DNA from 3 places in the Chryseobacterium sp. Marseille-Q3244 genome. Region 1 is predicted to be linked to each of the others. Evidence: riboswitches for the same ligand, from Rfam matches in the RefSeq annotation. Region 1 holds a riboswitch; each other region holds the start of a gene.

Region 1 (11,643 bases):
TAAAAGTACACACCCTGTAGCCACAGCCATTCACAATTATGTAGGAGATATCAATTATTCCATTCCCATGGAAAATGTAGAAGAAATTGCCGGGCATGGATTAAAAGCGACTGTCAATGGAAAAGAACTTCTGGTAGGGAATTTTAAATTAATGGATAAGTTCAATATCAGCTATGATATTAACCATGCTAATATTGTATACACACTTATTGCGGTAGCGTATGATAAAAAGTTTGCAGGTTATATTACCATTGCAGACAGCATTAAAGCAGATGCTAAAGAAACCGTGGATAATCTTCATAAAATGGGAGTAAAAGCCACCATGTTGAGTGGTGATAAAGGGACTGTTGTAAAATATGTAGCCGATCAGCTGGGAATTGATAATGCATTCGGAGATCTTCTTCCAGAGGATAAAGTGAATAAAGTGAAAGAGATTAAAGCCAAAAATCAGACTGTAGCCTTCGTAGGAGATGGAGTGAATGATGCTCCGGTAGTGGCTTTAAGCGATGTAGGAATTGCGATGGGAGGTTTAGGAAGTGATGCTACTATTGAAACTGCAGATGTTGTTATTCAGGATGATAAGCCAAGTAAAATTCCGATGGCCATCAATATCGGTAAACAAACGAAAAAGATCGTTTGGCAGAATATTATCCTTGCCTTTGCTGTGAAAGCAGTAGTTCTTGTGCTTGGTGCAGGAGGTTTAGCAACAATGTGGGAGGCTGTATTTGCTGATGTAGGAGTTGCTTTACTGGCTATTTTAAATGCAGTAAGAATTCAGAGAATGAAGTTTTAAAGACCCAAAAACATACAACTATATTATATTAATGAAGGCTCTGCTGGCTACAGCAGGGTCTTTTTTTATGAATATTAATAAAATGTTTGTTGGAATACGCAAGGACGCAAAGGTTTCTACCTAAATATACATATTTAAGGCGCAAGAAAATCAAAGATTTTCAGTAAGAGAAACTTCCTAATTTGCCACTAATGCAAGAATAAAATGATTTTGTTTTCAAAAAGTCTTTTCTATGTATCTATGAGGTTTAATTTTTTTTAACCACATAGATGCATAGGCTTTGTGCGTAAGTAAGATTATTCATGTATACTTGGCATCAAAATATGCAGTTTTCAATTTTATCGCAGATAAAATCCTAGCGCCTTAAAACACAATATTTTAAAAACTCTTCGCGTCCTTGCGTATTCCAAAAAAAATAGCAACAAAGAAAAAGCCCTGTCGAAAAAAACAACAGAGCTTAACAAGATTAAACTTTTATAAAGAACTAAATTTTTTGTTTTGATAAGGCAAAGAAATTGAAATCCTCTTTCCCTATACTGAACTGATGCTCGCCAATTCTGGAATAGCCGTTTTTATCATAAAAATGTAATGCTCTCTCGTTAGAATTCAGAACGGATAACCAGATATATTGCTGTTCAGACCTTTCAAAAGAATCCATCAGTTCATCCATCAATGCCTTTCCTGCTTTTTTATCCAAAAACTCTTTCAGTACATAAATTTTCTGTAACTGAGAAACAGCGGTAGAATCAATAAACGCTGTTGGAGAATTAACTTTTAGTTTGGCATATCCAATCGGAAGTTCGTTCCAGAACGCAATCCAGAATTTATTATTAGGATTCTGAATACTATTCCTGATTTTAGCTACACTGAAGGTTCGTTCAAAATAATCAAATAGATCCTTTGGATCACGGAAATAGTCCGAAAATGTTTCTGTGAAGGTTATTCTTCCCAGTAGTGCAATATGTTGTGCATCTTCTATGGTAGCAGTTCTGATTTGGATCATGAGATAGATTCTGAAGCCTAATAACCAAAGGTCGTTATAATATCACAATGAGAACAGATACAGTTGTATGGATTTATTAGGTAACAGTTTTTTAAACGCGTAGATCCTTAGACTTATGCAAGTAAAATAATTTGTGTATTGGTGGCGATTAAATAGACAGGATTCAATTTTATTGCAGATATAACCCGCATAATCTTTAAAAACTCTTTGGAAAGATTCATTAATGACATTCATCATAAATGAGAGGTAAAACAGTTTTGAAGTAGTATATTTGTAACTACAGAACAGAAGAATTGAGATTATTCATTTCCATATTTATCATTTTTACGGTTGCAGTACGTCCTGTTCTGCCTCTGATAAACTATGCCGTGAATTATGATTATATTGTGAAAAACCTTTGTGAAAACAGAGGAATCCCTCAGTCTACCTGTAAAGGAAAGTGTTATGTGGAGAAAGAACTGGCAAAAACAGAAAAGCAGTCCAATACTTCACAAACGGTAAAGATTGCAGGATTGGATGTTTTTATCTCTAATGAAATCCTTTCTTTCCCGAATAAAAAAGATCCTGAACCGTTAGGTAAAGCTCCGGCTTCAGATTACTTTGATTCCTATTCTACAGACTATTTTTCAAGGATATTCCACCCTCCTTTAGTTTAATATTTATATTGAACTAGTATTTTAGTTTAAAGCTAAAATGGTTGTAAACAATTCATTATAGATTTACCTTAAAGGCCTTTTTAATTGGTTTTTATGCGATTTCAACGAATCGTATGGTTGTTTTAATGTATTGTTTAGTTCCGTAATTTTACTCAATAGTATTAATTTTAATTAATCATTAAAATGAAATTTCCAATTATTTTGACGGCTTTGCTGTCAATAGTCCTGTTGTCGTGTACAAAAGAACCTCAGGTCAAACATAAAATGAATATGAGCACTTCAGGGGAAAATATAAAAAATGTCCATGTAGTGAATGAAGAAGATCCTATTTGTCACATGAAAACGGCAGGCTCTTTAAAAGATACTGCAGTATATAAAGCTAAGGTATATGGTTTTTGTAGTTCGTATTGTAAAGATGAATTCAAAAAAAATCCTGAAAGCTATGCCAAAAAATAATAAGACTAAGGTTATTATTCCGATTGCCATTTTTGCTTTACTTTTCTTAGGGATAGGAGTGGGAATGAGTTACTTTAAAAAGAATCTTTATACGGTGATGAAGGTTCCTGATTTTGAACTGACAGATCAGAATGGTAAAAAAATAACCAATAAAGATATGCTGGGAAAGGTGTATCTGGTAGAGTTTTTCTTCAGTAAATGTCCTACGATATGCCCGGTGATGAATACGAATATGAAGGCCGTTCAAAACCAGATCAATAATCCTGATTTCGGTATTATTTCTATCAGTATAGATCCGGAAAATGATACTCCTGAAGCTTTGAAAGAACATGCTCAAAGGATTGGGGCTACATCTCCTAACTGGCATTTTCTGACTGGTGACAGAACATATATCGGTAAATTAGCAGATCAGTTCAATATCTATGTCGGAGACAAAGAAGATGATGCAGAAAGTCTTAATCATAGTGGAATGATTGCCCTGGTAGATGAAAAAGGGAACATTCGTTGCAGGTATAATAAAGAAAATATGCCGATTCTTTATTATTCAGGATTGAATTATGAGGATCCGGAAGGGAAAAATCCGAAGCTAAATGGAAAATATCATCCGGATAGAGAAATCCTGATTGAGGATATTAAGAAGTTATTAAATTAGAGGGAAGAAAGGTAGCTGGAAGTATTGATCGTTAAGCAATTCTTTAATTGTTTTTTAAATTTCAAGTACTTCTATCTTCCGGCCTCAAGCTTCCATTCTAAAAGTAAAATATTGTTTAACCATATAACAAAACATTATGAAGATTATGAAAATTGCTGCTTTAGGAGCTGTATTAGCAGCTCAGTTTACACTGGCTCAGTTTAAGCAAACTCCTTTACCGTATGCTTATAATGCATTAGAAGGATCAATAGATGCGCAGACAATGGAAATTCATTATTCAAAGCATGGTGCTGCATATGCTGCCAACTTGAATAAAGCCATTGCCGGAACTCCACAGGAAAAAGAATCTTTACTTAAAATTCTTTCTGAAACTTCCAAGTTAAGTCCTGCGGTAAGAAATAATGCGGGAGGACATTATAACCACGAGCTTTTCTGGACTATCCTTACTCCGGAGAAAAATACTCAACCTTCTGCAAAATTAGCAAAGGCTATTAACGAAACTTTCGGAAGTCTGGATGCTTTCAAAGAAAAGATGAGTAAAGCTGGTGCAGACCGTTTTGGATCAGGATGGGCATGGCTTGCCGTGGATAAAAACGGAAAACTTTTTGTTTCCTCTACCCCTAATCAGGACAATCCATTGATGGATATTGTAGAAGAAAAAGGAACTCCTATTCTGGGAATAGATGTATGGGAACACGCTTATTACCTGAAATATCAGAACAAGAGAGCAGATTATCTTTCTGCAATCTGGAATGTGCTGAACTGGAAAGAAGTCAGCAAAAGATATGATGAAGCTTTAAGCAAAAAATAATTAATGAAAATAATTTACAGCATACTCTTTATTGGCTATATGGTGTTCAGACCTCTGATCCCTTTGGTTGAGTATGCTGTAAATTATAATTATATTGTCAACACGCTTTGTGTCAATAAAAGCAAACCGGAAGTTCACTGTAACGGAAAATGCTACTTAAGCAAAGAGCTGGCAAAAACCACTGCTGATACGGAATCTACTCCTTTCAACAAAGCAAAGAATTCAGGACAGAAAATTCTTGATATGTACACGCTGCCTGAGATTGTAGAAGTTGCTATCACCGGAAAAATTATTGTTTCCAATTTCAATTTTCTCTACGAAACAGATTATTCTTTTCTGTTTCTGAAACACATTTTCAAACCACCTGTTTTTTAGGATTCAACTATTCACTTATAGAAATTAACCACAGAAGTTACCAAAGTTTATTTAGCAGATTGTAAATAGGCTTGGAATCTTATGCTTATACAGTTCATAAAACTTGAAAATATTTGATTTTCATAAAGCCTAAGTGTATTTCTCAACAATTCATTTATACCTCTTAAATAACTTAAGTGTTATATAATCTTTGTGTCTTTTGTGGTAAAAGAGGATGTTTTAACATTCAAAGTATTTCTATTGTATTATCAACTAAAAAAATCAACAATGAAAATGTATCAACTTTTTGTAATGAGTGCACTGTTGATGGTTGTTTCCTGCACCCTCGACAAAACAGATTACGAAAATGAAACCAATACAGCTGTTCCGGAACTCTATGAATTTAAAGAAGCAACAGCTGTAAATAAAGATAATTATAAAATAAGTATTGAAACTTTAAACGGAACATTTTATAAAGGATATAATGAAATCAGAGTAAAGGTCATCAATACTCAGACGAATGAAAATATCAATGCTTCGGAAGTTACTTTTTTACCCATCATGACGAAAGGTGATGGAAGCAAAACTTCATGTCCCTATCAATACATGCTGAACTATAAGCCAGATGGTGAGTACTATTTGGGGTATTCCGTATTTATGGATAAAAGCAATGCCCTGGCAAATTGGAAGCTTTATTTGAGTTTCACGGTCAACCAGAAGACATATGCCATCAATAAAGATATCGCGGTGAATGAACAGGGGAATAAGAACCTTAATATGACTTCTTTTACGGGAAATGACGGTGAACAATATTGTATTGCACTTATTGCACCTCAAAAACCGAAAGTTGCAGAAAACAGCTTGATAGCAGGAATCTATAAATACAATAAGCCTGCTGTATCTACAGGGAATTTTCCCGATCCTATACAGTTTTCCTATTCGGAAGTGAAGGACTATACTCTGCAATTGGATCCAAGAATGCCGGAACCTTCCATGGGAAATCATTCATCTCCCAATAATCGGGATTTAATACAAGGGAATGACGGATTGTATCACGGTATTGTCAATTATACCATGACAGGAAACTGGACCTTAAATTTTATCATGCTGAACCAAAATGGCAAAATCATCAAAGGAACTAAGGTTTCTACTGATTTTACACCGGGTGTTCCGGGCGTTAAAAGTGAACTTTTTATTGATACTTTATTCTAATTTCATGAAGCAGTTTGGAATTATATTAATCTTTTTGGGAGTTATTATCAATGCCCAAAACAGAAAAGTACGAAAAGATAGTATTGCTCATTTAGCTGAGGTAAAAGTAAAAAGCAATAAAAAGAAGATTGAAACGGATATAAAAATGGCCGTTTCAGTAGATGAATTTCTAGCATCTTCTGACAAAATAAGCTTTATAAAACGCGGAGCATATGCTTGGGAGCCCTTACTCAATAATATGAGTACGGAAAGATCTGTGATTACTCTTGATGGGATGCGCATTTTTGGGGCATGCACCGATAAAATGGATCCGGTTACTTCCTATCTGGAAAGCAATACGCTTTCAGCGATAGATATAAAATCAGGTCAGGAAGGGAGTTCTCATGGGGCAACAGTCGCCGGAAGTATTGACCTGAAAAGAAAAAGTACACCTTTTGGTCTTGAAAAGAAGTGGAGTGGGGCTTATCAGACAGGCTTTGAGTTCAACAATAAACAGGTTTTCAATCTTGGAAATATATCTTATTCCGGGAAAAAGCTTGTAGTGGATGGAAATATCTCCTTTCGGAAAGCAGGTAATTATTATGACGGGAATGATGCTGAAGTGAATCACTCTCAATATAATAAGTTCAATACCGGAATTGGAATCGCTTACAAGACAAGTCCCTTATCTTCAGTGAGAGTGGATGCCATTTTCGATATGGCAAAAAATGTTGGATTCCCTGCATTAACAATGGATTTATGGCTTTCCAGGGCGATGATTACATCAGCTTCCTATAAGCAATTGTTTAAAGAAGGGTTGATTAAATCCTGGGATACAAAAATCTATTTCAATACCATAGAGCATTATATGGATGATACAAAACGTCCTGAAAATCTTGTTCACATGGATATGCCGGGATGGAGTACTACGTATGGATTGGTTTCTTCGGTAAATCTTAAAAAAGAACGGTATACCTCAGACATAGAGCTTAATGCATACAATAATGTATCCATTGCAGAAATGCGCATGTATCCGCAGGATCGTAAGAACAGAACAATGTTTGCCTATAGCTGGCCTTGGGTTACCACCCGTTTTGCCAGTTTCTCGATGAATAATAAATGGGATATATCTGATAAAAGCCTTTTGAGTTTCGGCGGATCCTTAGGACTGAACTATAATGAGTCCAAATATGCAGAATTCAACTGGATTTTTCATCCGGGAGCATCTCAACAAAAAACAAGAGTTCTTCCTAGCTTACATGCAGCGTATCAATTTACAGAGAATCACTTTAGCTTTTCTGTAGGTACAGGCTATGGGCATAGAGCACCTTCCGTTTCAGAAGGATATGGTTATTATATCTACAACAGCTTTGATCGCTATGATTACATTGGAAATCCTGATCTGAAAAATGAAATTTCTTATGAAACCAATGCCAGTGCAGGTTTTAAAAATGAAAAATTGAGTATTGAAGCTAAGGTAAATTACTTCTATATTCAGAATTACATCATTGGGAAAATTTTAAGTCTGGGAAGCCCTATGAATTATCAATCGGTAGGAGTGAAGGCCTATACTTCCCTGGATCATGCAACACTTTTTAATGTGTCTCTGAATACAAGCTATAGCATTATCCCTGATCTACATTGGAAAGGAACACTGACGTATGCAAGAGGAAGAGATGATAAAGGAAAAAACTTACCTTTCATCCGCCCTTTGAGCTATCTGACCTCTTTACATTATACCCATCGTAATTTTGGAATTCAGACTTCTGTACATGGAGATTGTATCCAGCTTAATTACAGCCCGGAATATGGAGAAGATCAAACACCAGCTTACGCTGTCTGGAATTTTTCCATGGATTATACTTTCAAAATTAAAAAACTTAAAACGGTTTTTCAGGTAGGAGCCGAAAACCTGCTGAACAAATATTACAGCACCTATGCAGATTGGGGAAATATCCCAAGAATGGGGCGTAACATCTTCACATCTTTAAAATTCAATTTTTAAGGATCATAAAAACTTTAATTAAAACAACAACTTAAAATTTTTAAAATGCAAAGCTTAAAACAATATCTACTATTATCAGCTTTTTCATTAGGAGTCATTTCATGTCAGAATAGTGATGATAACCCTGTTGCCAATAATGTAACACTTGAATTCAATAATACCTTTAAAAACAGAACCATTGTTCTTGGTGATGCTACTTCCGTAACAGCTACTACCAATACTTCAGCAGAAGGACAGGTTCATCATTTTTCAGAATTGAAGTATGTGATAAGCAATATTCGTCTGGTAAAAGCAGATGGCAATGAAATTCCTTATAAAGTTAACGATCTGGATCAGGGAGCTACGGTAATTGACCAGTCAAAACCGGAAACCCTTCGTTATTTACTGAGTAATATACCCGCGGGAGAATATAAAAGGATCAAATTCGGATTAGGAGTAAAAAGAGAATTGAATGTACTGGATCAGGTGAAATTTCCAAAGTTCTATGCAACAGCAGGAGCCAATGATACCCAAATGATGTGGGAATGGGGAGCAGGGTATCGGTTCACCAAAATTGAAGGCTTTTATGGAACAGATAATAAACAGATGTCCATTCATACCGGAAGCACTATAAAAGGATCAGAAGGCAATTTTACCCAGGGAGTAGATGCTTACAGAGAAGTTACTTTAAATCTTCCCAACAATGCCATTGTGGACAACAAAGCTCCTAAAATTACTATTCAAGCTGATTTTGATAAGCTGTTGACAGGAAAAATTAATACGATTCTATTAGTTACAGGAACAGGATCAGATGGTAATGCAACCCCGAATATTCATACCGCTAATCAAATGATAAAATTTGTTGATAACCTGGGAGGAAACGGTTCGAGTGATATTTCTGGAATGTTTTCAGTGAGTGGTGTTGAAAACTAGGCTGTTCTCTGTAGTAATGAAAAAATCATTATGCATTTTAGCCATTATCATTCTGTTAATCTCTTGTAATAATGATTATTATGAGCCTATTGCTTATGATAATCCACAAATTCCATTCAATATTCCACCTGGATTCCCAGAACTAAATGGTTCGACCAATTCTAATAAGCCTACTCAATATGGAGTAGAGCTGGGTGAAAAATTATTTCATGAGAAAAGGTTCAGTGCAGATAATACAATTTCCTGTTCGAGTTGTCATATTCAGGGGAATGCCTTTGCAGACAATAATGCCCAGGGAGTAGGGATTAAGAATAGAGTAGGACTACGAAATGTTCCTGCCATTCAGAATATGCTGTTTATGAAATTTTACAATTGGGATGGTAATATTCTTGAATTGGAAAAGCAACCGCTGGTTCCTATTATAACCCATGAAGAGATGGGGTCTTCTATTCTGGAAGTGATAGGAAAGATAAAAGATGATCTGGCATATAAAGATTTATTCCGAAAAACATTTGGCGACGAAACTATTACTGCAGAAAGAATTTATAAAAGTATAGCACAGTATGAATATACCTTGATTTCTGCCAATAGTAAGTATGATAAGGTAAAACGGAAAGAAGATAATTTTACAGAAAATGAAGCGCAAGGGTACCAAACTTTTCAGGAGAAATGTGCAAGTTGCCATAGTACAGAGCTTTTTACCGATCAGAGCTTTAGAAATATCGGGTTTCCTGTAAATCCGGATACCAATGAAGCTGGACGTGGAAGAGTGACCGGTATTCCGACAGATTATATGAGTTTCCGGGTTCCTTCTTTACGAAATGTAGAGTATACTGCGCCTTATGGAAGTTTTGGACAGTTCCCGACTTTGAGAGCAGTGCTTGATTATTTTGATAAAGGAGTTTTGGGTGCTGATAATCTTGATCCTGCCTTTAAAAATAATGGAAACAGAATTCCTCTCACAGAACAGGAGAAAATCAATCTTATCTTATTTATGAAAACATTGAGCGATTGTGAATTTGTGAACAATACTCATTAAGTAGAATAGAGAGATTCAACATGGATTAATTGTTTAAATTGAGTATAAATCCCGTTAAAACCTAACGGGATTTTTCATGTTTATGCATTGATAATCATTTTATTCTGCATGCCATCGTATCTGGAGAGAATTTTATATCTTTGGCGGAATTTGGTGAGCCATAATAAGCTCTTAAAAGGGAATCCGGTGAAAATCCGGAACAGACCCGCTGCTGTAAGCTCCACACCAAAGTTTTTGAAAAATAGATCCACTGTTTTTAGGAATGGGAAGGATTTCAAAAACGGAGTAAGTCAGAAGACCTGCCAGAAATAATAAACGTTTGACGCTTTCGTGGAATAAAGCTTAGGACAACAATGATTCTGTGCAGTGACAGCTGTGCTTTGTCGTTGCTTTTCTTATATCCATTAGCGTCATCATGACCCATGAATGAGCTAATGATAGCAAAACTAACTACATTTCAATTCCATAAAATTGTTTTCACGGCATTCGTGTTAACTTCACAATTCCTGTTTTCTCAGACTCATAAAAAAGACAGTATTAAAGGAGAAGCTATAAAGACTGTCAATATTTACAAAAAGAATTTTAAAGAAATCATTCCTGCTCAGGTCTTACAAGGCGAAGAGCTTGAACGGCTCAACAGTCATTCTGTTGCTGATGCACTGAGATATTTTGCCGGAGTTCAGATTAAAGATTATGGCGGAATGGGTGGTTTGAAGACGGTCAATATCCGAAGTATGGGAAGTCAGCATGTAGGTGTTTTCTATGATGGAATCCAATTAGGTAATGCTCAGAACGGATTGGTAGACTTAGGAAGATATTCTTTGGATGATCTTGAAGAAATCTCATTGTACAACGGTCAGAAAAGTGAAATTTTCCAGCCTGCCAAAGATTTCGGGTCATCGGGATCTATTTATTTACAACCCAAAACACCAACATTCACCGGCGGTAAGAAAACCAATCTTCTGATCAGGGCAAAAAGTGCTTCCATTGATTTATTTAATCCTTCATTCCGTTTAGAACAAAAGATTTCCAAAAGAATTTCAGCAAGTTTTAGTGCAGAGTTTCTCCAGAGTGATGGAATTTATAAATATCGTTACGCTAAAAAATTTCCTGATGGACAACAGGCTTACGATACAATTGCTAAAAGACAGGATTCTGATATTCATGCAAAACGTTTTGAAACATCTATCAATGGAACTTTAAATAACGGAAGCTGGAATGTACGCGGGTATGGTTATATTTCAAACAGAGGTATTCCTGCTCCTATTGTTAATGGACGTTTTGGTGCCAGAGGAGCAAGAATGAGTGACGAAAACTACTTTGTACAGGCTAATTTCAGGAAAAAAATATTCCCAAAATTTGAAACGCAACTTAAAGCAAAATTTGCTTATGATTATACTTATTTTGCTGATACAGTCCGTTCCGAATATATCAAATATGCAGAGAATACCTATATACAGAAGGAAGCTTATCTTTCTTCCTCCAATTTATATTCAATCAATTCCAATTGGGATGTTAATCTAAGTGGGGATTTTCAGTATAACACTCTGAATGCAGATCTTCGGAATTTTTCTTACCCTACACGTTATACATCGATGGTTGCATTGGCCACAACCTATCAGTGGAACAGATTCAAATTTATGGGGAGTCTTCTTGGAACTTTTACATTTGAAGAGGTAAGAAAGAATAAAAGACCTGATGACAGGAGCGAATGGACCCCTGCGCTGTTTATAAGCTATCAACCTGTTAAAATTCCGGAGCTTACTTTCAG
Region 2 (11,643 bases), on a different contig from region 1:
ATAAATTAATTCACTGACATAATTTTTAATAAGATCATATTTATAGCGAAAATCTGAATTCATTTCTTTGGACATCTTTTCAAATATTATCTTAATCTCCCTTGCTTCCTCCTCATTTAAAGTGAAAACAGGGTATGCATCTGCTGTAAATAGTGGAAGCTCAAATAGATTGAAACGAAAATTATCTTTCAGAAATTCGTCTTTAAAAACACAAAAATAGCCTTTAGAATCCGGAGTTAAAGGTTCGTAAGTATAAGGTACATAGGGATGAAAGAAAAGTAATGTATCTCCAGCTATAGGAATACTCCGGTCTCCATAATGAAATACATTATTCCCCTGAAACCACATGATCTTATGAAAATCTCTTCGGATAAAGGTAGGTGAAGTCATCCCTGAATGAATCCTGTCCTCAATCTTAAAGATATTAAATTGTCCTTCATTTTGAGAGAAATCTTCAGATAACATTACATATTTGTTCCGGTAGAATTGTTCAAGTGTTTCGGTAGCTTTTGCCATACTTTAATTTTTTAATAGGATACCATCTTTACGAATGCATATCAATAAAACACTGTAAAGCTTTAGATTGTGGTCCCTCGTTTCTGAAAACAAGAACTGTATTCATGGTTCCCAATTGTTTATTTAAACCATAAGTTTTAATGGCTCTTCCACCATAATATTTAGAAACAATTTCTTCCGGCAATATACTGATTCCTAAACCTGCTTCCACAAAATTAATAATGCCTTCAAAAGAATTCAAAACAGTACTTTTATACTTCATAACGCCTTTATGACTTAACCAGGATTCGAATCTTTCTCTAAAGATACAACCATCATCAAATACTACAATTTTTAAAGGTGATTTTTCAAGCAATGTCTGCAGTTGTGGACCTTTGGAAGAAGTTAAAATAACAAGCTGCTCTTCTTTAATATTAATTTTTTCCAACCCGTTGGCAATAATAGGAGCCGAAACAAATGCAGCATCCAAACTGTAATCCAAAACTCCTGCAATCAGAGAGTCTCTCGTATCTGATTTAAATTCCAGTTCAATACCAGGGTATTTTTCTTCAAAGATTTTGAGGATTTCCGGTGCTTTTAAAACCATCGTTGTTTCAATACAGCCAATTTTCAAACAGCCCCTTACATTTTCTCCACTTCGGATATTATATTTGGCTTCTTCCACCAAATGCTGAATCTGTTTACAATATTGCATCAGAATCATTCCCTCTGAGGTAAGTTCTACTTTTCGGGAAGTACGGGAGAACAGTTTTGTATCAAATTCCTCTTCAAGACTTTTAATTCTTGCGGTTACATTAGACTGAACCGTAAACATTAGGGAAGCCGCTTTTGTAAAACTGCCTGTCTCAGCAACGGCTTCAAATATCTTTAAATCATTTGTATTCATTCTTATTAATCATTAAAAGTGATTACAATTATTAAAATTAATCGTTTTTAATAATCAAATATCCGTATTAATTTTGGAATCACAAAAAGAATCCAATGGAAATAACATTCAGACAACTCATTAGAGGTCTGTCAATTGGTTTATTCACCAATACTCTAATGATGGCCCAATCTACTCAAAAATCAATTTTAAATCATCACATTATGGAAAACCATTCAATACACTATCGCAACACCCAGATCAACGGGTTAAACTTATTTTACAGAGAAGCAGGTCCTTCTGATGCACCTACCATTCTTCTGCTGCATGGATATCCGACATCATCCCATATGTTCAGAAACCTGATTCCCATATTGAGCACAAAATACCATGTCATAGCCCCTGATTTACCAGGATTTGGGTATTCAGATGCTCCGGATCACCAGCAGTTTAGTTATACATTTGATAACCTTGCCAATACAATGCAGGCATTCGTTGACAAGCTGGGGATGAAACGTTTTGCAGTCTATATTTTTGATTATGGCGCTCCGGTAGGTTTACGTCTGGCCATGAACAATCCGGAGAAAATAACCGGAATTATTTCTCAAAATGGAAATGCTTACGAAGAAGGCTTAAGCAAAGAATGGAATCCAATACAGAAATATTGGAAAGACCCATCAGAAAACAACCGACTTGCATTAAAAGACTTTGTGTCTAAAGAAGCTACCTACTTTCAATACCATCACGGAGTATCGGACGTTTCTTTAATTGCTCCTGAAGCATACACATTAGATCAAAAATTTTTGGACAGATCAGGCAATATAGAGATCCAGCTTGATCTGGTAAAAGATTACAGAACCAATGTAGCTTTATATCCCAAGTTTCATGAGTATTTCAGAAAGCATCAGCCTAAACTTTTATTGGTCTGGGGAAACAAAGATCCTTACTTTCTGCCTGAAGGTGCGGAAGCTTATAAAAAAGATATTCCGAATGCCCGCCTCAAATTTTACAATACCGGACATTTCGCACTGGAAACCCATGTCATGGAAATCGGTACCGAGATCCTTGAATTTATGAAAACACTCCCTCAATAAAAACTATTAAATAAATACCTTATTATGAAAGCTATTGTAATTAAAAATTATGGCGGGCCGGAAGTCCTTCAATTCGCAGAAGTCTCTACTCCATCTATAACAACTCCTTCGCAAGTGCTGGTAAAAGTAAAAGCCACATCTATGAATCCCTTGGATTATCAGATAAGACGAGGGGATTATGCTCCTTTATTTGATCTACCTATCATAACTGGCCATGATATTGCCGGTGATATTGTAGCAGTGGGTGATGCTGTTAAAAACTGGAAGCCCGGTGATAAGGTGTATTATTCACCACGTTTTGGCAGTACCGGAAGCTATGCAGAGTATCATGTTACCGATGAATCCTTATTATCAAGAATGCCTGATAATATTACCTATGAGGAAGCGGCTTCTATTCCTCTTATTGGCGGAACGGTTTGGGAGATGCTTGTAGTACGGGCACAATTGAAAAAAGGAGAAACCATTCTTATTCTTGGTGGTGCCGGTGGAGTCGGAACATTAGCCATCCAGGTTGCTAAATCGCTTGGTGCTTTTGTCTATACAACCGGGCAAAGTATTTTACATGAAAAACTTCAGAATCTTGGAGCCGATGTTATCATTGACCATCATCAAAAGAACTATATTGAGGAAATACAAGCTCATACAAATGGAAAAGGGGTGGATGTGATTATTGATACTGTTGGAGGCAGTACATTATCAGACAGTCCGCTTGCTTTAGCTGATTATGGCAGAATTGTAACATTGGTTGATATTCCTCAGCCTCAAAATCTTATCCATGCCTGGGAAAAAAATGCTACCTATCATTTTGTTTTTACCAGACAAAGCAGGGATGAAGTTCATCATATTACGCAATTAATTGAAAGCGGCCATGTAAAACCGGTTATAGACAGTATCTTTCCTCTCGAAGACATTCAAAGTGCTCATGAAAGAATTGAAGATAAAAAACGGATCCAACCTTTGTTTGGTAAAATTATACTGTCATTATAACAATGGCAAAAGCATTCATTTATGAATTATTATTTCTAATTTCCTCAACATATGTAAATGTTTTGAAAAATGATTGAATCTACCTTTGCTTCATCAATTAAAATTTTACAAATCATGATTAACTTTAGAAATATCATCTATAAAGAAACGCTTCTTCTCGCTTCACTCATTTTTATAGTAATGTTTTCAAGCTGTTCAGAAGTCAATAACGATAAAACCAACAAACAAAAAAATATGACAAGTATCGAGTCTAAAAATCCGGAAACTCTATTTGACCCGACTCCTTTTGCCTTTTCACATGCTACAAGCAGCGTGGGGAATGGAAAATATGTATTTATATCCGGGCAAAGTGGTGGTGAAGACTTACATCACAACCTTTCTGAAGATTTCAGACAACAAGTTCAATTCGCTTTGAAAAACCTGGAAACAGTGCTTAAAGAATATCATTTGAAGCCTGATGATGTCCTTAAAATCACAGTATTGATTGTGGATCACGATCAGGAGAAGCTCAAAATATGGACGGAAGAAATGCATAAAGTATGGAAAAACAATAAGTTTCCTGCCAGTACCTTAATTCCTGTTCCAAAATTAGCGCTGGATGGTATGATGATAGAAGTCGATGCAATAGCTTTTATGCCTTTATAAATAACAATCTCATAAAACGATTTAAAGCCTGTAAGTTGTTTGAATTTAAAACCATGTAATCACTTCTTTCATTGAGAAAACGACAATCCCTGCCCTCCTTAGTTTGGAGAGCAGGGATTGATTTATTAATTTATCTCATATGTTTTATACTTTAAAAGTGTAATTCAAAGCGAAATACAACATAAAAATACAGATCAACGTATAAATCCCATTAACGATCATCAATACAGCTCCCAGTATCGTTTTTCTTGATGCAATGGCTAATATCAACGCTAAAATTACAACTCCGAAAATTAAAAGCATAACAGCATTTCCCCAATCATGAGTAAATAATACCTCATCATACTTCATGAATATTATGAGTAAAAGAATATGAGCTATGGTAGCAAAGAGGCTTAATTTAGATGTAGACATGTGTATATTTTATGGACAAAGAAATTTTCCTTCTTCATTATAAGAATATCAAATATAATACATTCTTCCGTAACTGTATTTTTAAAGAATATTACTTTCTTTACAGCAAACAAGCGTAATGATGGAAGAGATCATCAAAACAGTCAATACATAATGTGTCATTTTTATTCTAATATCATTTATATTCATTTTTAAACACCCTGAAGATCAATACATCAAATGATGAAGTTGTCCCTTAAAAGAAACTGCTCATAAAAAATTGAGCACTGAAAAAGTGCCCAATTGAAAATGTAATATATAGAGATCGTTATTAGTTCTGTTTTTTTAAACTCTATTTAGTTTCTTTCTGAAAAGAATCAGTAACGAGCCGAAGAAGGTAAGATAAGCAATATTGAATATCGCTCCCCCAACCCATCCTGAGTAAGGCAGCGGTAAAAGACCCTTGATTGGAATGATAAATAAGGTCAAAACAAACGGTGTTAATAAAGCCATCCATCTTGGCAGCAAGGTTTTATTCAAAAGAATACATACGGCAAATGAGATCCATCCAATGGCCAGTACTCCGATAGCAGCTCCCCAAGCAATATTAAGCATCTTCATAAATCCACGTCCTGTTTCTAAAAGATAGGCATGAGCAACCGGATCGGTATGATAGACCGCTTTATAAATTTCTCCTACATAAAAGAATCCGGCATGACCTAAAGGAGACAAGACAGCTCCCGTTAATAAAATCCAGTATACCGCCACTGAATACCATGTTTTAGTATCTTTAAAAAACTGAAAAACCAACCAGGTTGCAGGAAGTAACAATGGTCCTGTGAGCGCTCCGATTAAAGCTCCAAACATCAATCGCGGAGTCGATCCCTCTAACATTAGGGTTGCAAATTCTACATCCACCTGGTTGGCATAAGTCTTTGAAAACAATGGATAGTCAGCAGGATTCGGGTCAAATCCGGCAACAAAAACATCTCCAATGATCCAGCATATAGAAACGATGATAGCCGCTGCAAAAGACCAGTTTATTTTACTTGAATAATTCATATTTCGTTCTTTATTTTAATAATTTTTGATTCTAAAAAATCGGGGATTATAATATATTTTCAATTTTCAAATCAGAATTGATGAATTCAACAGTTTGTAACCCTTTTCCCTGTACAAGCTCTAAACCCTCCTGATTGATGAGCAATTGATTTAATACCTGAGTATTCAGAAGATCTGTTCCTACCTTAATACTTCTCACTCCTACAATTCCATTGGGATGACTAACTTCTTTAGGCCTGGGATCAGGAAGATAGGCGGACATTAAAAAAGGAAAATCAATATCATCCGGCATTAGAAGTTCCCATGTAAGCTTATTTCCATATACATCTTTTCTTTTAGCTTTATGAAACCTGAACCCGATATTTTCATTTTTGAAAAATTGTTTTTCTGAATTCAGGTTTTCTAATGTAGACTCCAAAGACCATTCACACCAGCCTTCCTTTACGTTTTCCCACTGCCTCATCCGTTCTAAAACGGACTGATAGCCAAAGATTTTCATCATCCATTTTATATAGCCAGGAAGTCCGGAATTATGGTAAATTTCTATAAAGCCCCCTTTTTCAAACCAGATCAAAGCATTATAAGCCTTATCAGGATCTGTTCCATACTCTACAATAAAACCCGCATCCTGAATCTTTTTTACAGCAGTATGTAAGTCCTGTACCCGGTACAATACATGACTTAATTGTACATTATTATTCATTTCTAACCTCATTTTCCTGATGTCTTTCCATTGCAGATTTATCTTCTGCAACTCCCGATTTCCAATAAGAATAAGCATATAATTCTCCCTGTTTCCATTGCTTTTCTTTACGGAGATAGTGACGAATTTCCTTTACTGAAGAAAACTCCGCTGCCACATATCCGGTTCTGGATGATTCCGGTAATATCTGCTGCTTTACAACTTCTGGAAGGCGGCTGCCTTTCTGAGGATATTCATTATGAATCCAAATAAAATTGATGTCTGCCAGTGTCTGCAGCTCCTGTTCATCCACCTTACCATCTACTTCAAGGATACAGGTTCCTTTTGCAGAAGGGGGTAAATCTTCAAGAATAGCAGCAATCACCGGAATTCCTGTTGCATCGGCAACGAGTAAATAATTATCTGCCTTTGCATACAATTCTGTTTTCCCGTTCTTCATTAAAATTCCTAATAAATCTCCTTTTTTTGCATTAATCGCCCATGCTGAAGCCGGTCCTTCATCTCCATGAGCCACAAAATCAATCCAAATCTCATTTCGGACAAGATCAATGCCCCGATGCGTATACGTTCTGATAACGGGACGGGTCTCCTCAGGCTGAGGTTTCCATTCCGTTTTTTCATAATCAAATTCTGGGAAATAAATTCGATCAACTCCTTGAGGCGGAATAAGAATTTTATTATTCACTCCAATTGTCGTGTTGACAATCAATGGGACGCTTTCCCCTGTAAGAAAGATCCGGATATAATGAGGGGTAATGTATTTTTTCCCGGTCACGGTGAATTCCCCTTGTATAGTCTCCATTTTTTTCATGATATCTTCTTTTCTGTTATTTCCTATTTGATTTCAATTGATAAAACAAAACACATTATTAAGAATCATTCTAAATAATTATTATCTTTGTGCAAAACTAATAAGTAAAACGGAAGGATGAGGTATGCAAAAGGGAGTAAAAAGTCCGCAAAAAGGAAAATTTTAATCAAAACAAATAAGGATGGCATTAAGAGTCTACGATGATAAAATTGGAGGAACATTGGTGGAAAGAAAATATCCCAATGCCTATTTTATAAACGATGGTGATATCAGAGAGTATGTTACTCATTTGAAACCTCCTTATGGAGAAGGGTTTTATCATGAAATCTGCTTTGAAAATGTTCATATCGGTTTTGGAAATGTTTCTCTCAAAAACAAGGTATTATTATACTTTGAAGCTGACTTTGACAGTGTTGAGATGCACTTTTCGCTGAAAGGCAGAAGCGCTGCTCTTTCAGATAATTTTGGTTATAAAATATGTTTTGAGAGCTACCAGCATAACATTATTTATGCTCATCAGATGTCCGGTCAGATGGAATTTGACGGTCATGAAATGCAGATCCTGGAAATCAATTTAGCCCCTGCTTTTTTTACAAAATTTCTTCCCGAAGACTCAGACGTATTCAATACATTCAGAAATGCCATTGAAAAACAGCATTCATGCCTTATCAATCCGCATCATAACCGCATCAGTTTGGAAATGTATCAGATTCTGAATGACATCATCCATTGTGAGCGTAAAGGTATTTTCAAAAGAATTTATCTTGAAGCAAAAGTGGCAGAACTTCTCCTTTTACAGCTGGAACAGCTTTTTAAAAGTGAGTCCTCCTCCTCTCTTCTCAAAAAGGATGAAGAGAAAATATATGCAGTGAGAGATTTTATCATTAATAATCTTGACCAAAACTGTTCATTAGTAGATCTCGCTCATCAAGTAGGGACCAATGAATTTACATTAAAAAAAGGTTTTAAGGAACTGTTTGGAACTACCGTTTTCAATTTCTGGAATGATACAAAGATGGAACAGGCAAAAAAAATGCTTCTTGAAGGAGACTTAAACATCAATGAAATCTCTGATATTATCGGATATAAGAACCCAAGACATTTTTCAGCAGCATTTAAAAGAAAGTATAATTTAATTCCTAGTAAACTTAGGAATACCAATGGTATAACTCACTAAATTATTAAATGATTTCAACCGATATTTACCAATGATGACTTTCTCAAAATCTGTAGTTATTTTCTAATTTTCACCCTAGATTATTAGGCTTAATCGGTCTATTTTCAAATATAAAAATTACCCATAAAAACACATTCTTTATTTTATTTCATTTAACATTCAGGTGTATTTGTTAATGATTTGGTAATAAAAAAACACTACAAAAAGACTGATTTTTATCATACCACCAAAAAACAAAGATCCACAAAACAAACATTATCAATTCATTACCCAAAATTAATTATTGTTTACATAAAATATTTTGTCGTTCTTATAAAATGGCTATATTTACCACCAAGGAGTTCTTAACACCTTCTTTATCAACCGAAATTGGTTACACTTAGCTGTGTATTAAAAGGGAATCGTGTGCAAATCACGAACTGTCGCGCAACTGTAAGTAACAACTAAAGGTTTTTATCAAATCAATATCCACTGTATGCCCCGGCCTATGGGAAGGATGATAAAAACTGTTACAAGTCAGGAGACCTGCCCATTTCGTAGTGACGATGCTTTCGCGATCTGAAGCTTATAGTCAGGTATGATACGGTATGGATAATTGTGTGATAAAATTGTTTATCTACTGATCTCATTTTTGAGGTAGATACTGGCAGAACAGCGTGTGCTTATTCTGTAGGTCTATAACTCATCCGTGTCCCCTTTCCATAATTTTTCTTTCTCACAAAACATCGTGAAGTTTATCTAGAACTTTTTATTGGGTTTAATCTATGTAAAAAGTTAAAAAATGTACCAAGCCAATCACCATTATGCATCTATGAATAACAGATCTATGACAGAGATCTTGTTCTATGGAGTTTCGAAAAAAATGCAGTCTCCATACCCATTAATAGCTCATCTGATTTCTTCTCATCATTCTCTTTTTACCTCCCAACAACAGCATAGCAGCTCTTCTTTCTTATCGCACAAATTTCAACTAAACAATAAATATTAAAATGACTAAAAATGAAAACTGGAAGTCCCCCGGTGCTCAGTTCCGGGAGGCCATGCACAAAGAAAGTCCTCTTCAGATTGTAGGAGCCATCAATGCCAATCATGCATTACTGGCCAAACAAGCTGGCTTCAATGCCATTTATCTTTCAGGAGGCGGGGTTGCTGCCGGATCTTTAGGAATTCCGGATCTGGGAATCACCACGCTGGAAGATGTATTAGTAGACATTCAGCGTATTACCAATGTTTGTGATTTGCCTTTATTGGTAGATGTAGATACAGGTTTTGGCCCATCAGCGTTTAATGTTGCCAGAACGGTAAAGTCATTAATCAAAGCAGGAGCTGCTGCTCTGCATATTGAAGATCAGGTAGGAGCAAAACGTTGTGGTCATCGTCCAGGAAAAGAAATTGTAAGCAAAGAAGAAATGGTAGACCGATTGAAGGCTGCTGCTGACGCGCGTACCGACGAAAACTTCGTAATCGGAGCCAGAACAGATGCCTTTGCCAATGAAGGATTGGAAAAAACCTTAGAAAGAGCAGCGGCTTATAAAGAAGCAGGGGCTGATTTTATTTTTGCAGAAGCTGTTCCCGATTTAAGTTTCTATCAAAAATTTGTAGATGCTACAGGAATCCCTGTATTGGCCAATATCACCGAGTTTGGAATGATCAATCTATACACGGTTGATGAATTGAAAAACGCAGGAGTAGGATTGATCCTCTACCCTCTTTCAGCCTTCCGTGCTGCCAATAAAGCCGCATTGAATGTCTATGAACACATTCGTAAAGATGGTACCCAGGCCCATGTATTAGACACGATGCAAACCAGAGAAGAACTCTACCAAAGCATTGGATACCATGACTATGAACAAAAATTAGATAACCTTTTTAAACAAAATATTAGTAATGTCAACGAATAGCGAACCAACATTCAAGCCTAAGAAAAGCGTAGCCCTTTCAGGAGTAGCAGCAGGTAATACCGCGCTTTGCAGCGTAGGAAAAAGTGGAAATGATCTTCATTACAGAGGATATGATATTCTGGATCTGGCAGAGAAAGCAGAATTTGAAGAAGTAGCTTATCTTTTGATCTATGGCCAGCTGCCAACAGGAGCTCAGTTGAAAAATTATAAAGCCAAATTAAAATCCCTTCGAGGACTTCCGCATTCTGTAAGAAATATTTTAAAGAGTATTCCGGCAGCGGCTCATCCAATGGATGTCATGCGTTCTATGGTATCCGCTATTGGAAGTATTCAGCCTGAAAAAGATGATCACAATGTAGCCGGAGCACGAGATATTGCGGATAAATTATTAGCTTCATTCAGTTCCGGACTTTTATACTGGTACCATTACACCCACAATGGTAAGGAAATCAATGTAGAAACAGACGATGATACGATTGGCGGGCATTTCCTTCACCTTTTACATGGTAAAAAAGCTCCGGATTCCTGGGTAAAAGCAATGGAAATATCGCTTAACCTTTATGCGGAACATGAATTTAATGCTTCTACATTCACCGCTCGTGTTATTGCCGGAACTGCGTCAGATTTTTATTCATGTATCACAGGAGCCATCGGTGCGCTAAGAGGGCCAAAACACGGAGGTGCCAACGAAGTGGCCTTCGAAATCCAAAGCCGTTACAACTCACCGGACGAAGCTGAAGCAGATATCCGTCAGCGTATTGCTAACAAAGAGGTGATTATTGGATTTGGACATCCGGTTTACACGATTTCAGACCCTAGAAACGTAGTGATTAAAAAAGTCGCTAAAGAACTTTCAGAAGAAGCCGGAGATATGCTGCTGTATAACATCGCAGAAAGGTTAGAAACCGTGATGTGGGAAGAAAAGAAAATGTTCCCGAATCTGGATTGGTTCTCTGCGGTATCTTATCATTTAATGGGAGTACCAACCCTTATGTTTACTCCACTGTTCGTTATTTCCAGAGTAACAGGATGGAGCGCTCACATTATTGAACAGAGACAGGATGGAAAAATCATTCGTCCAAGTGCCAATTATACAGGCCCGGAAAATAAAGAATACGTTTCTCTACAAGACAGAAAATAAACAAATTACCTAATAATAAAACTATAAAACAAAGATGTCATCACACATTTCAAATGAAAGACCACAACCGGATCAGGTATTAGTAGATATTGCAGATTATGTATTAAGCTACGAAATTAAAAACGATTTAGCCTGGAAGACTGCTCATTATTGTCTTCTGGATACGATCGGATGTGGTCTGGAAGCTTTAACCTATCCAGCCTGTACAAAACTTTTAGGCCCAATCGTGAAAGGAACCGTAGTTCCTCATGGTGCAAAGGTTCCGGGAACACAGTTTCAATTAGATCCTGTTCAGGCAGCATTTAATATCGGAGCTATTATCCGTTGGTTAGATTTTAATGATACATG
Region 3 (9,050 bases), on a different contig from region 1:
AAAATACTGATGACATCCTTCGCCACAAAGTTATCCGGAGCATCGGATAATCATATACTGTCTGGTAAACTGTATTTGTAAGATTATTCACTTTAAATCCTAGAGTATATTTCTTTAAAATATCCGCAGAAATACCAGCGTTTAAAATAAAATAAGGATCCAGTGCCACAGATTTTTTCTCATCTGCCGTAGTGTAAGTAAGTCCATTTATAAGCCCTTGAGCATAAATTTTAAGGAAATCAAATTTATAATCTATTGAGCCACTAGCTTTGTGTAGAGGAACATACATCATCTGTTTTTGGGTTTCCTTATTAATAGATTTTGAATATGTATATCCTGCATTAACCTTCAGGCCATGTCTGCCAAAATTTTTATTCCAGGTAATCTGCGATTCTAAGCCATAAAATTCAGATTTATATGTATTAAAAGGAGCCCAATAGCTATATGAAGTAGGAAGCCAGCTGATAAAATCCTTAATATCCATATAATACGGGCTGAGAGTAATCTTAAAATCTCTAAAATTAAACTCATGATCCATATCAATATTTAAGGAGGTCTCAGGACGTAAGTTCAGATTTCCTCCCGGCTGCCAATAAAGATCATTAAAAGTTGGATATCTGAAGTTTCTTGAAAAACTGGCACCTATATGATACCATGATACAGGATTCCATTTTCCAGAAAAAGAATACAAAACCGGGGATGAAATGTTTTCAACAAAATCTTTCTTTATTCCTGCTTCAAAACGTAAATCTTTAGAAACAAAATATCTTATCATTCCTCCTAAGGATCCTATATTTCGACTGACACTTCCTATCCCTGTCTCATACCCCTCCGCCTTATTCACCTGAAACTCTCCAATCATATTAATATTGATTTTGGGAGTGATGAAATAATTAAAATCGTTTTTAAAGATATAGTTCTTCCCTTCTGCTCCACTGGATTTAAGTGAATGGATATCTGAAAAATATTTGTAATTATCTTCCGTATAAGCAGCTTTGAAGCTGTTAGTGAGATTCACCTTATTGATATCCCAGGAGATCAAACTTCTCAAAGTATTTGCCTTATACTTCGCCCTGTTACCATTTTCCTCGTAAATTGCATAATGCTGAGAAGCGTCAAATACCTGGCTTTGCCATGAAATAGTCTGAGAATCCGTAATTTTATAAGCAGTTCCTATATTAAAGGTAGTATTGTAATACCTTCCATTGATATTTTTAAATGGGGTTCTCCCTACTACAAATTCCGGCACCTCATAATCATTAGCACTTACACTATAATTTGCAGAAGCTTTAAAACTAAATTTATCATTACTGTAAGAGCCCTTTACAAAGTTATTGTAGGTATCAAAAGATGCTACCTCTGAAAATAAAGATCCGTGAAATCCTTTATTAAACTCCAGGTTATTATTCAGATGAATACTTCCCCCAATAGCTCCTGATCCATAGACAATACTTCCTCCACCTGCTTTTATTCCAATCTGGTCATATCCAAACAATGCAATGTTGTTAATATCTCCCTGTCCTAAAAAATTAGAGTTAATGTTAATACCGTTCCAGACAAAAGCAGTCTGCTGAGCTGATGTTCCCCTAAAAGAAGGTGAAGAAACGGCACCACGCCCATTTTCTTTAATATAAAGGTTAGATTGAAATCTAAGTAATTCTGAAAGATTGCCTGAATTCTTTTGAGCTTCTTCCGGTGTAATTGTTTTCACAGGGTGAAATTGTTTCACCTTGTTCATCTGGCTGTCGAAAATATAAATAGTATCTACAGCTTTCTCCTGTCCGAAAAGAAAACAGCCATAAGATGACAAAAATAGTATTAGAAATCTTTTTATATCCATATCCTTCTACTTTTCCTCCGAAAGCAATATGTTTTTTTGATTAATTTTCTGGCAGGTCTCCTGACTTTCGCTTTCTGTGCCTTCCCGTTTTTATACAGTGGCTGTTTACAGAAACTTTTATTGCGATTTACAGTTGCGGGGACAGTTTGGGAGTTTCACCCAATTCCCTTTTCATTCCAATATACTGGAAACCAAAATTTTTGCAAAGATAGCTTTTTAAATGTATTAGGCAAAAAGTGAATTTTATGAAAGAAAGACGAAAGCAGAATCGATTGAATCCTGATCTAAAAAAGAATTAATAACCTTCCTGTGTATGTAAAATAAAAAAAACATTCCGGAGTGGAATGTTTTTTTTTATATGTTATTAAGATTATTGACCTATAACTTCTGTAATTGGATTTCCAACATTTCCACTTGGGAACTGAATTTTCAGTAATGAAGAAACTGTAGGGGCAATATCCGTCATGTGATAAGCCTTATTGCTTTCACCTTGTTTCACTCCCCAACCCATAAAGATTAACGGAATGTGTGAATCATAAGAGTTCCATACACTATGAGTAGTTCCTGTTTTAGAATATGGCGGAAGCATAGAGTCGTGAGAGATCAATTGAATATCCCCACTTCTTTGTCTGTTGATTCCATTGATAATTCTTTGCTTGATGGGCTCAGGAATGCTTGATTCAGACACTCTGTCTACAGAAACTGCATATAAAACAGTAGGATCTTTTTCCAGTTCTTTAATAGCGAAGTTTCTTACATCATCCAATTCAAGTTTGCTGTCTGCCAATACTTTTCTATCGAAATAAATCTGATAATTATCAATAGCGTTGATCAATTTATCAGCTCCGAATTTATCTTTCAGCTTTTGGTTGAGGTTCTTTTCAGCACCTTCTCCAAAGAATCCCGTAGGAATTTTATGTTCTTTTAAAAAACCTACAGAGTGTGCTCCACCATGGTCAGCAGAAAGGAACACCGTGTACTGTCCTTTTCCAACCTTTGAATCCAAATAATTGAAGAATTGTGCTAAATCCTGATCTAATCTGATATAAACATCTTCCACTTCAATTGAGTTCGGCCCAAATTTATGCCCGGCATAGTCCGTAGAAGCCAAATTGATGGCTAAAAAGTCTGTAATATTATCACCTCCCAGTTTTTCTCCCTCTACAGAGGCTTCTGCTAACTTTAATGTCAACGTATTTCCGAAAGGAGTATAACGAATGTTATCTTTTTTGGTTTGATAATCTTTTGCAAGATCATTGTAAGGGAATGTAGGTGTTTTTGCACTACCTAATAATCCTTCCCAAGGAGAATTGTCTGGTGCACTTTCTGTATATTGATTGATTGGGAGCAGAGTATTCCACCCATTAGCCACCAATTTCTCCGGTAAATTCTGAGAATTGAATGATTTTACCCACTGAGGAAGATCATTCATATACCATGTGCTGGTAATAAAGTTTCCTGTACTGTCATCAAACCAGAAAGCTCCGTTTGGTGTATGACCTGCAGGAAGAATAGAAGCTCTGTCTTTTAAAGAAACTCCGACTACTTTCCCTTGGAAATTTGTTGCCAGCCTCAGTTCATCCGTTACTGTAGTTGACCAAAGGTTTTTAGGTGAATGGCTTCCTGTTTTGGTATTGGTTGTCCCCACTGGCTGAACGCTGTCATCGGCAGTACAATATACACCTTTACCTGTTTCTTTATCTGTCCAGTCATTTCCGGCAATTCCGTGAATCGCAGGTACAGATCCTGTATAAATACAAGTATGTCCTAAAGCGGTAATAGTAGGTACATAAGGAATGTGTACGTTATTTAAAGAATAACCGGTATTCAAAAGTCTTTTGAAACCGTCATTTCCATATTTGTTGTAAAAACGGTATAAATAATCCCAACGCATCTGGTCTACTACAAGACCTACTACTAATTTGGGTCTTTCCAATTGAGAATTTTTGTTCTTCTGTGCATTGATTGTAACTACGGACAAAAAAGTAGCTGCCGCAATTGAAATGTTCCTAAGCATCCAAGTAAAATTTTATTGATCACAAATTTAGGGGTTTTGAATGTTTTAGAACGTGAATTTTTATTTAAATTTGATCTTTATTCAATTATCAACCCGGTTCATCATGATTTTAGGAGTATATTGGTACTTTAAATTCCCTGAAAATTTATATGATTTCAAATTTTTTAAATTTTTCGAGGGATATGGAGGCCATGCAGATAATGCCGCAGAATTGGCTGCAAAAATTCAGGTGGAAAACATCAATGATTTTATCGAAAAACTGGAAAATCTGAGAACCAGGTTTAAAGAAGCATTTTTGTTTCTTAATATCAATGATAATCAGCTTATCATCAGCATTGGAGATCATCAGCTCTTTGATTTTCATTTTCAGTTTGCCCTGGAAGTGGAAGCACTGTTGATTCGTGAAAATGCAGTATTATTAGATGTTAGCATTCCATTTAAAACACAATCTACTAAAGCTTATCATAGTGAAGGAGAAAATTGGGGGCCTAATGAACATCGCTTTCTACAAATTGTAGGTTCAGATTTTAAAAAGAATAATGCGGAAAATCTTTCTATAAGGATTGACTGTAACCTTCCGTTAGCAGATAAAAAATTTTTCATCAATGATCTGGGTTCTATCTGCCGGGAAGAAAATATCAATGTATTTTATTATAAAGATTATGATTTCAGTACTCATTCCAATCTAATGCTCTTCTTTACGAATGGCCGCCAAAGAATAGGTGCTGTTCAATCCATCAATCTTAATTCATTTGGAAATAAAGTAAGACAACTTACTCAAAAATATGCGCTTCATTTTGGGCATCTTGAAGGTTTGAAATATTATCCTCAGCATGGTCCTCACATTGAGCTAATCACAGATGAAGAATATATTATAGATAGAAAATAAAACAAAATTGAATTCCAAAACTACACTAAATCTAATAACATGATTAAGTTTAAATATGTCATTTTGTATGTAGAAAATGTAGAATCAGCAATGAATTTCTACCAAAATACTTTCGATGCAAAAATAAAATTCATTACTCCTGAAAAAGATTATGGAGAACTGATTACTGGAGAAACGACTCTTTCTTTTGCTTCTGTTGATTTGGCCAGCTCCAATATTAAAAAGGGATTCCTCCTTTCCAAAACAGAAGTTAAACCTTTTGGGATTGAATTGGGGTTTGTAACTGACGATGTAGAAACCTTAGTTGAAAAAGCTGTAAAAAACGGCGCCATTCTGTATCAAGATATTGCTGTAAAACCTTGGGGACAAAAGACTGCTTACATTAAAGATCCCAACAATTACCTTGTAGAAATCTGTACTGAAATTCAATAAAACATATTCCGTGGAAATTAAAAAACTACAAAAGCTGACTTCCAATCCTGGTTTAGAATGGGGATATAATGGATATTCAACAGATATCATCTACTCTGTTTCTTCAATAGAATTCAGTGGCACCTTTGAATTGACTCTGAGAGAAAAAAAATTATCCTACACTAAAGTATGGGAAACCAATTCTGATGATATCGAAGAACTCAATACGATCATTGAAAAAGATTCATCTTTCGGAGCTTTTGCAGATGGTGAACTTCAGGGCTGGATCATCTGTGAACACAGAACCTGGAACAATAGTTTCTACATCGAGAACATTCTTGTGAATGAAAAATACAGAAGACAGGGATTGGGAATCCTGCTGATTAAAAGCGCAATCAAAGAGGCCAGAAACCTTAACTGCCGGGTTATTGAACTGGAAACACAGAACACAAACTATCCAGCCATACAATTTTATAGAAGAATGGGGTTTAATATCACCGGAGTAAATACAAGATTGTATAATAACTCCGAAGAAATTGCTCTTTTTATGACGTTGGATATAGAATAGCTTGTGAAATTTTCAGGTTTTGGCTAAAGCCAATGGATGGTTTATGTATTGGAGAGCGGGCTAAAACCCGCTCCTATTCATATTTAAATTTATTTTATTTTCGGCAAAACGATCAAGCTTTCATTTCCGGAAGCGTTTACGGCTTGTATGGCAAAGAAATAATTGTCTTTAGAATAAGGCAACTTGATAACAGTTTCTTTGGTAAATATTTTTTTCTGCCACATAGAAGCATCCGTTTCACGTAACAATACATAATATCCTGCTACCTCTCCCGATTTAGGCTTTTCCCAGGAAAGATCTGTAAAATTGGTAAGTTTATTTACTTCTATTTTTACATTTTCAGGTTTTGAAGGGGATTTTGCAAGATTTGCAAGAACCGAAATATTTACGCTTACATTCTTTTTAAAATACTCAAAATCCATAAATTCCGGTAAATCTCCATACTGCACTCCATTTTCTTTTCTGATATTCTGGTGCTGATGGTCGAAGTTCTCATTGAATTCCGTAAGCCGTACAGCAGAAAATCCCTTTTCAACAAATGGAGTATGATCTCCACCTCTCAAAAAACGGTCGTTCCTGTAAATTAATTTGACCTGAAGATTATCAACATACCGCTCTCCTATTTCTTTAATATATCTTGCCAACTGTCTCTCCAGTCCGAATTTTCTAATCTCCTGAGCTTTTTTATCCAACTCATATTGAGGCAGACCTTCTGAAAAGACTCTCAGCTGATGGGTATTAATCAAATGTGTATCACTGCTGAGATTATTTGAAATCATGTCATTATTCAACAAACCTTCCAACTGCCAACCTTCATTAGCTGCTTTCTCAGCCAGCATTTTAGAACCCAGCAAGCCTTGTTCTTCTCCAGAAAAAGCGACGAATACAATACTTGCCGGAAATTTAGATTTGCTCAATATTCTGGCACTTTCTATAAGTCCTGCTACTCCACTTCCATCATCATTGGCTCCCGGAGCATTGTCTTTGCTATTCATGACATCACTTACCCTTGAATCCAGATGTCCACTCATCATAAACAATCGTTTATCATTAGGGTTGGTTCCATGAATAATGGCAATAACATTTCCTAAATCAGTAGGACGGTCTATTCTTTTTCCATCTGGCTGGATGGTTTGATTCTGCATAAAGACTTCCATTCTTCCAGCTGCGTTTTTTGCATAGTCATTGAATTTTTTCGACACCCATTTTCTCGCAGCTCCTATTCCTCTTTTGGAATCTGTAGTAGAACTCATGGTATGCCTTGTTCCAAAGCTCACCAAAGAATTGATATGACTTTTCAGAGAATCTGTACTTACCTGTGAAACATAATTGAGGATTTCAGTATCCTGCTGAACCGTTTGTTGAGCGTGAAATACAACAGGAATAAAGAACAAAGTGAATATTATTTTTCTCATAACAGAACAGTCTATTAATCTTTTACGGTTTATTTGTTATGAAATAAAATTACAAAAAAGACAACAAACTTTATTAACAAAATCATTAAATTAAAATTTCAGTATTTTCGCAAAAAGATAACCTTATATCAGATGGATACAAAGAAAAACGTTCTGGAGAAAATGTCTGACCGAGAACTTGAGCAATACATAAAACCTGACAGTAAATTTGTACCTCAAGCGATACAGTACGCTTATGAAATTTTACAGTCAAGAGGAAGAACATTTACGAATGAAGAACAGGATCGCATTAACTCTCTTGTTTCTACAGTTGGAAGTAACGAACCCATCATAATACATCCTAATCACACAAAAGCGTCCAATCTTATCTACCTGTCTGGAGCAATAGGAATTGCCGGTTTAATCTGGACATCAGAACAATTAAATTCAGGTTTGGCAATTTTCATTTCTGTCGCGGTAATTGCTTTTGTTTTTGGAACCGGTTATATGATCGGAAAGGGAAACGCAGTAGCAAAATATCTGTTCATCTTTCTTTTTGTGATCGGTATCCTTGGAATACCTGTAATAATAACCCATTTAAGCACTGAGCCGATTCTCGGAATCATCAATATTTTACAACTTATTTTTCAAACATGGGCTGTTGTACTTCTTTTAAAAATTCCTAAAAATAAAAAAGTATAGATATCTCACATGGAAAACCTTCTTACCTATATCCGTTCTCTCACTCCATTTTCAGATGAAAGCTGGACATTACTTCAAGCTGCACTCTCCGAAAAACAATATAAAAAGAATGAACTGATCTTAAAGGAAGGCGAAATATGTCAATCATTATTTTACATTGATAAAGGGTACTGTAAGTCTTATTATGAAATCAATGGCGTAACAAAAAACACTGATTTCTTTTTTGAAAATGAAATTGCAACCAATATCAATAGTTTTGGCAGTGGAAAACCTTCTGAATTCAATATGATGGCTTGTGAAGAATTACATGTTGTTATCTTTAATAAAGAAATACTCTTTAAAATTGCAGCACAATACATTGAAATAGAATCTCTGGGGCGTCATTGTATTCGACAAATTGCTTACAAACAGGAAGAGTTCGCCAACCTCTTCAAACTGTATTCAGCGCAGGAAAGACTTGAATATCTTGAAAAAAAACATCCAGAGATATTACAAAGAGTGCCGTTGTCCCAACTGGCTTCATTTCTGGGAGTAGCCAGAGAAACATTAAGCAGAATCAGGAAACGGAGAATTTCTCAATAACCGGAACTCCTGATCAAAAGAATATAAAAAAATTAACACCAATCCAAAATAAAATGAAAACATTGATCTGGCAAGGAATTGCTTTTCAATCCCTGGAATATTTCAGTCTTAAAGAAAATAATAAAGGCTCAATCGTAGAATCAAGAATTATTGGTTACTATGAAAGTAAAATGTATACTGTAGATTATCAATTAATCATCGATATTAATTGGAATATCCAGAAATTTATCATCAAATCTGAAGTCAACACGGTTAAAAATGAATTAACCGGTAGAAAATTACAGGACGGCTGGGAGATCAACAATGTAATCAATCCCGATTTTAAAGAATTTCCCTTCATTGACATCTCATTAACTCCTTTTACGAATACCTTACCCATCAACAACCTTACATTGGCTGAAAACGATGCCCAGAAAATCCAGGTCATTTATATTGATGTTCCGAATAACCTGGTAAAACCGGTGACTCAGCAATATACCAGAATTGCTACCCATACTTATCATTATGACAATCTTCAAACCGATTTTGAGGCTGACATTTTAGTCGATGATAATGGTTTCGTAGTCAATTATCCTGGATTATTTGAAAAAATTGCTGAATTTTCTTAAACCTCAGCACACCATTACTATGACCATTAATGAAATAAA

Evidence for each region. Region 1 has a riboswitch for cobalamin ahead of NBX25_RS11520 (TonB-dependent receptor plug domain-containing protein). Riboswitches for the same ligand answer to the same signal wherever they lie in the genome.
Region 2: linked by a shared signal. The riboswitch ahead of prpB (methylisocitrate lyase) and the one ahead of NBX25_RS11520 (TonB-dependent receptor plug domain-containing protein) in region 1 are both predicted to bind cobalamin.
Region 3: linked by a shared signal. The riboswitch ahead of NBX25_RS24575 (TonB-dependent receptor plug domain-containing protein) and the one ahead of NBX25_RS11520 (TonB-dependent receptor plug domain-containing protein) in region 1 are both predicted to bind cobalamin.

The regions. Positions count from the first base shown of each region.
Region 1 covers NZ_CALNWX010000005.1:287,730-299,372, reverse strand. Annotated here, with positions in the region: gene NBX25_RS11575 (heavy metal translocating P-type ATPase) at 1-793, shown strand, start outside; gene NBX25_RS11570 (GNAT family N-acetyltransferase) at 1,278-1,796, opposite strand; gene NBX25_RS11565 (hypothetical protein) at 2,090-2,452, shown strand; gene NBX25_RS11560 (YHS domain-containing protein) at 2,636-2,908, shown strand; gene NBX25_RS11555 (SCO family protein) at 2,895-3,560, shown strand; gene NBX25_RS11550 (superoxide dismutase) at 3,697-4,371, shown strand; gene NBX25_RS11545 (hypothetical protein) at 4,375-4,746, shown strand; gene NBX25_RS11540 (hypothetical protein) at 5,014-5,937, shown strand; gene NBX25_RS11535 (TonB-dependent receptor plug domain-containing protein) at 5,942-7,921, shown strand; gene NBX25_RS11530 (MbnP family protein) at 7,967-8,833, shown strand; gene NBX25_RS11525 (cytochrome-c peroxidase) at 8,850-9,872, shown strand; cobalamin riboswitch at 10,007-10,193, shown strand; gene NBX25_RS11520 (TonB-dependent receptor plug domain-containing protein) at 10,307-11,643, shown strand, end outside.
Region 2 covers NZ_CALNWX010000018.1:38,612-50,254, reverse strand. Annotated here, with positions in the region: gene NBX25_RS21550 (helix-turn-helix domain-containing protein) at 1-516, opposite strand, end outside; gene NBX25_RS21545 (LysR family transcriptional regulator) at 545-1,402, opposite strand; gene NBX25_RS21540 (alpha/beta fold hydrolase) at 1,498-2,475, shown strand; gene NBX25_RS21535 (zinc-binding dehydrogenase) at 2,500-3,462, shown strand; gene NBX25_RS21530 (RidA family protein) at 3,577-4,107, shown strand; gene NBX25_RS21525 (hypothetical protein) at 4,252-4,521, opposite strand; gene NBX25_RS21520 (DUF6796 family protein) at 4,846-5,562, opposite strand; gene NBX25_RS21515 (VOC family protein) at 5,609-6,265, opposite strand; gene NBX25_RS21510 (siderophore-interacting protein) at 6,258-7,076, opposite strand; gene NBX25_RS21505 (helix-turn-helix transcriptional regulator) at 7,258-8,253, shown strand; cobalamin riboswitch at 8,607-8,800, shown strand; gene prpB (methylisocitrate lyase) at 9,243-10,154, shown strand; gene prpC (bifunctional 2-methylcitrate synthase/citrate synthase) at 10,141-11,295, shown strand; gene NBX25_RS21490 (bifunctional 2-methylcitrate dehydratase/aconitate hydratase) at 11,330-11,643, shown strand, end outside.
Region 3 covers NZ_CALNWX010000029.1:1,128-10,177, reverse strand. Annotated here, with positions in the region: partial or broken gene NBX25_RS24575 (TonB-dependent receptor plug domain-containing protein) at 1-1,840, opposite strand, end outside; cobalamin riboswitch at 1,874-2,051, opposite strand; gene pafA (alkaline phosphatase PafA) at 2,211-3,857, opposite strand; gene NBX25_RS24565 (hypothetical protein) at 3,961-4,746, shown strand; gene NBX25_RS24560 (VOC family protein) at 4,786-5,178, shown strand; gene NBX25_RS24555 (GNAT family N-acetyltransferase) at 5,189-5,725, shown strand; gene NBX25_RS24550 (M28 family metallopeptidase) at 5,815-7,140, opposite strand; gene NBX25_RS24545 (hypothetical protein) at 7,273-7,821, shown strand; gene NBX25_RS24540 (Crp/Fnr family transcriptional regulator) at 7,831-8,403, shown strand; gene NBX25_RS24535 (putative glycolipid-binding domain-containing protein) at 8,457-9,011, shown strand; gene NBX25_RS24530 (hypothetical protein) at 8,995-9,050, shown strand, end outside.